DNA from 2 places in the Rhizobium sp. BK289 genome. Region 1 is predicted to be linked to the other one. Evidence: riboswitches for the same ligand, from Rfam matches in the RefSeq annotation. Region 1 holds a riboswitch; the other holds the start of a gene.
What was found. A riboswitch is a leader RNA that binds a small molecule or an ion and turns the genes downstream of it on or off. The one in region 1 is predicted to bind S-adenosylmethionine.

Region 2: it holds a riboswitch for S-adenosylmethionine, as region 1 does, so the genes downstream of both, metA (homoserine O-succinyltransferase) here and FHT84_RS12315 (O-succinylhomoserine sulfhydrylase) in region 1, are expected to answer to the same signal.

Annotation. Positions count from the first base shown of each region.
Region 1 covers NZ_JACHZO010000005.1:300,219-302,416, forward strand. Annotated here, with positions in the region: gene FHT84_RS12315 (O-succinylhomoserine sulfhydrylase) at 1-814, opposite strand, end outside; SAM riboswitch at 858-936, opposite strand; gene FHT84_RS12320 (2'-deoxycytidine 5'-triphosphate deaminase) at 1,009-2,103, shown strand; tRNA gene FHT84_RS12325 (tRNA-Gly) at 2,162-2,198, shown strand, end outside.
Region 2 covers NZ_JACHZO010000003.1:363,120-365,317, reverse strand. Annotated here, with positions in the region: gene FHT84_RS07940 (VWA domain-containing protein) at 1-353, opposite strand, end outside; gene metA (homoserine O-succinyltransferase) at 357-1,283, opposite strand; SAM riboswitch at 1,331-1,408, opposite strand; gene FHT84_RS07930 (MoxR family ATPase) at 1,685-2,198, opposite strand, start outside.

The sequences.
Region 1 (2,198 bases):
CAACCTTGGAGGCGTTCGCCGTCTGCTGCGCAACGCGCAGCGGCAGCGTCTCGATGCCCTTCAGCAGCGTCCAGGCGGTGAAGGGAGACATGGCCGGGCCGGTATGGCGGAAATAGTCCTGCAGGTTCTCGTCGATCCACTGCTTGTCAGAGAGGATGACGCCACCGAGAGAACGGCCCTGGCCGTCGATATGCTTGGTGGCGGAATAGACGACGATATGGGCGCCGAGTTCCAAAGGCTTCTGGAAAAGCGGCGTCGCGAAGACGTTGTCGACCACGACCTTTGCGCCGATCTGATTGGCAAGCTTGGCGACGGCGGCAATATCGACCACTTCCAGCGTCGGATTGGTCGGGCTTTCGAGGAAGAAGAGCTTGGTGTTCGGGCGGATGGCCTTTTCCCAGTTCTCGGTGAAGCGGCCGTCGACCAGCGTGCATTCGATGCCGTATTTCGGCGCGAGCGTCTCGACCACCCAGCGGCAGGAGCCGAAGAGGGCGCGGGCAGCGACGATATGATCGCCGGCCTTCAGCTGGCAAAGGATGGCGGCGGAGACGGCGGCCATACCGGACGCGGTGGCGCGAGCATCTTCGGCGCCTTCCAGCGCGCACATGCGCTTCTCGAACATGTCGTTGGTGGGGCTGCCGTAGCGGGCATAGATGAAACCATCCGTCTCGCCCTTGAAGCGGGCTTCCGCCGCTTCCGAGGTGTCGTAGACGAAGCCCTGGGTCAGATAGATTGCTTCGGAGGTCTCGCCGAATTGCGAACGGAGCGTTCCGCCGTGAACGAGCTGGGTTGCGGGGCGCCAAGTCTTGCTCATGCCATCACCACTTTCAAAACAAAAAAACCGGTCGCAAAAGCAGACCGGTTCAACCCCGGTCTTTTTAGCCATTTGTTTAACGTGGCTGCAAGCCGACCGGCCAAATCACCACGGGATAAGTTGCAATACTGCCGTTGACGGCTTGCGTCAATTCCCCGAGTTTGGTTTTGTCTGCGGCAAATTATGGATGAGGCATGATGGCTCGCAATACTGGAATCTTGGCCGATCGCGCCATCGCGGCGTTGTTTGAAACGGGGCGGCTGACGAGCGAGAGAGAACTGGACGTCGATCAGATCCAGCCGGCAAGCCTTGACTTGCGGCTCGGTTCGCATGCCTTCCGTGTCCGCGCCAGCTTCATGCCCGGCCCGTCGCATCTGGTCGCCGACAAGCTGGACCGGCTGAAGCTGCATGTTGTCGATCTCTCCGAAGGCGCGGTGCTGGAAACCGGCTGCGTCTATATCGTGCCGCTGATGGAGCGCCTCGACCTGCCTGAGGACATGTCGGCCTCCGCCAATCCGAAGAGCTCGACCGGCCGTCTCGATATCTTTACCCGCGTCATCACCGACCGGGCGCAGGAATTCGACAAGATCCCGGCCGGCTATTCCGGGCCGCTCTATCTCGAAATCAGCCCGCGCACCTTCCCGATCGTCGTTCGCCGCGGCTCGCGCCTGTCGCAGATCCGCTTCCGCGTCGGCCAGGCCCTGCTCACCGAGCCGGAACTGCTGGCGCTGCACGAAACCGAGACGCTGGTCGCCAGCAAGAAGCCGAATATCACCGGTGGCGGCATCGCGCTGTCGATCGATCTTGCCGGTGATAAGGAAGGGCTGATCGGCTATCGCGGCAAGCACCACACGGCCGTCGTCGATGTCGACAAGAAGGCCCAGCACGATATTTTCGATTTCTGGGAACCGCTCTACAGTCGTGGCCGGACCGAGCTGATACTCGACCCCGATGAATTCTACATCCTCGTCTCGCGCGAGGCGGTGCATGTTCCCCCGCATTTCGCCGCCGAAATGACGCCCTTCGATCCGCTGGTCGGCGAATTCCGCGTCCATTATGCCGGCTTCTTCGATCCCGGCTTCGGCCATGCCCCGGCCGGCGGCCGCGGCAGCCGCGCCGTGCTGGAAGTGCGCAGCCACGAAGTGCCCTTCATCCTCGAAGACGGCCAGATCGTCGGCCGCCTGATCTACGAACACATGCTGGAACAGCCGAGCAGCCTCTACGGCTCCGGCCTCGGCTCGAATTACCAGGCACAGGGCCTGAAGCTATCGAAACACTTCCGGCTCTAATCGATAGCCGACCGGCCTTGACACAGGCCGGCAACTGTTGGACATCTCAGGGTGTCAGGCGGGTGTAGCTCAATGGTAGAGCAGCAGCTTCCCAA
Region 2 (2,198 bases), on a different contig from region 1:
TCCATCAGCTTGTCGAAGCCGCCGAGTGCCTCGATCTGCCGTCTTTCCTCTTCGGTCAGGTGCCGCTCGGCAAGTTTGCGCAACCATTCCTCGGGAAGGGCGGTCGGCTCCACCGCTTCTCCATCGGCATTGCCGCCGATCACCTCGACGCCGCGAAAGTAATCGGCGAAGACCTGGTCGAAGCGATCGATGAAGCGCTCGTCCTTGATGAGTGTTGCGCGGGCCAGATAGTAGAAGGCCTCGACGTCATAATCGGCAATCCCTTCTTCCATTCCTTCAAGCAGCGACAGGAACTCCCGGAGCGTCACCGGAACCTTCGCTTCCTTCAGCTTCAGGAAGAAGGGAATGAACAAGCCTCAAGTCCTTTCCTGGCCGATCTCCTCCAGATCATACGGCGTGGTCTGGTAGATCTCGTTGATCCAGTTACCGAAGAACAGGTGCGCGTGGCTGCGCCACCGGTTTTGCGGGGGAATTTCGGGATCGTTATGCGGGAAGTAGTTATGCGGCATCTTGATCGGCACGCCCGCATTCACATCCCGGAAATACTCGTCCGCCAGCGATGTGGAATCATACTCCACGTGATTGAACATGTAGAGCCGGTTGCAAGCCTGTTCGTGCACGAGACAGACGCCCATCTCGCTCGAGTCCATCAGGATTTCCAGGCCAGGCACTTTTTCGATGTCTGTGCGGCGCACTTCCGTCCAGCGGGACACCGGAATGGCGAAATCGTCGGAGAAGCCGTTAAGATAGACCGAGGAGGGCTTCAGGTTCTGGTGGCGATAGACGCCGAACGCCTTTTCCTTCAGCGTGTATTTCGGCACCTGGTGGAAATGGTAGATCGCCGCCATTGCGCCCCAGCAGACGTTCATCGTCGAATGGACATTGGTGGTCGTCCAATCCAAGATCTCCTGCATCTCGTTCCAGTAGGTGACGTCCTCATATTCCAGCAGCTCGATCGGCGCCCCGGTTATGATGAAGCCGTCGAACTTGCGGTGCTTCACCTCTTCCCACGTCTCGTAGAAAGCAAGCAGATGCTCCTGCGAGGTGTTCTTGGCCTTGTGGCCGCCAACGCGCACCAGCGAAAACTCTACCTGCAGCGGCGATGCGCCGACCAGGCGCGCCATCTGGACCTCGGTCTTGATCTTGTTCGGCATGAGGTTGAGCAGCCCGATCTGAAGGGGGCGGATATCCTGACGGAACGCCACCGTTTCGGTCATCACCCGCACACCCTCGCTCTGGAGGGTCTCAAACGCGGGCAGCGTATCGGGAATCTTGATGGGCATTGTTTCACTCGCCAAATACAAAAAAACCGGCCGCGATAAGAATCGCTACCGGTCCGCACGCGGCCCTTTAGCGACTTATTTAACGTGGCTGCAAGCCGGCCGGCCAAATCACCACGAGGGAAATTCAATAGACCTGACATTTCCGCGGGTCAATGGGCTAACTCCAAGTGTAGGGGCCGCCTCTCCCTTCGAGGCTCTGGCCTTTACGCTGACGCTCAAGACCAGGGCACCTCAGGGTGAGGCAGAGAGGGGTCCGCGCCAAGACACAGGAGATCAGACCTCACCTGAGGTGCGCAGGCTGAAAGCCGGAGCCTCGAAGGGCGAGGGCGGGTGATAACCCCGTTGTCTGTCGGAGAAGGCTTCTGCAGTTTTGTGGGCAGAAAGCGCAGCATCCGGCTGAATCATTTCCCTTGCCCCCGCGCCATGAAGGCCAGTCGTTCGAACAGATGCACATCCTGTTCGTTCTTCAGAAGCGCGCCATGCAGTTTCGGTAGCGCGTTCTTCGCATCGGCACGCAATGTTTCCGGATCGATATCGTCGGCAACCAGCAGGCGGATCCAATCGAGCGCTTCGGAGGTGGACGGCTTCTTCTTCAGCCCCGGTACGTCGCGGATTTCGAAGAACTGCGTCAGCGCCGCGCGGACGAGCGTCTGCTTGATACCGGGATAGTGAACCTCGACGATGCGCGTCAGCGTCTCCATGTCGGGAAAGCGGATATAATGGAAGAAGCAGCGGCGCAGAAAGGCGTCCGGAAGTTCCTTCTCGTTGTTCGAGGTGATGATGACGATCGGGCGGACGGCGGCCTGGATGGTCTCGCCGGTCTCATAGACGTGGAACTCCATGCGGTCGAGTTCCTGCAGCAGGTCGTTGGGGAATTCGATATCGGCCTTGTCGATCTCGTCGATCAGCAGCACG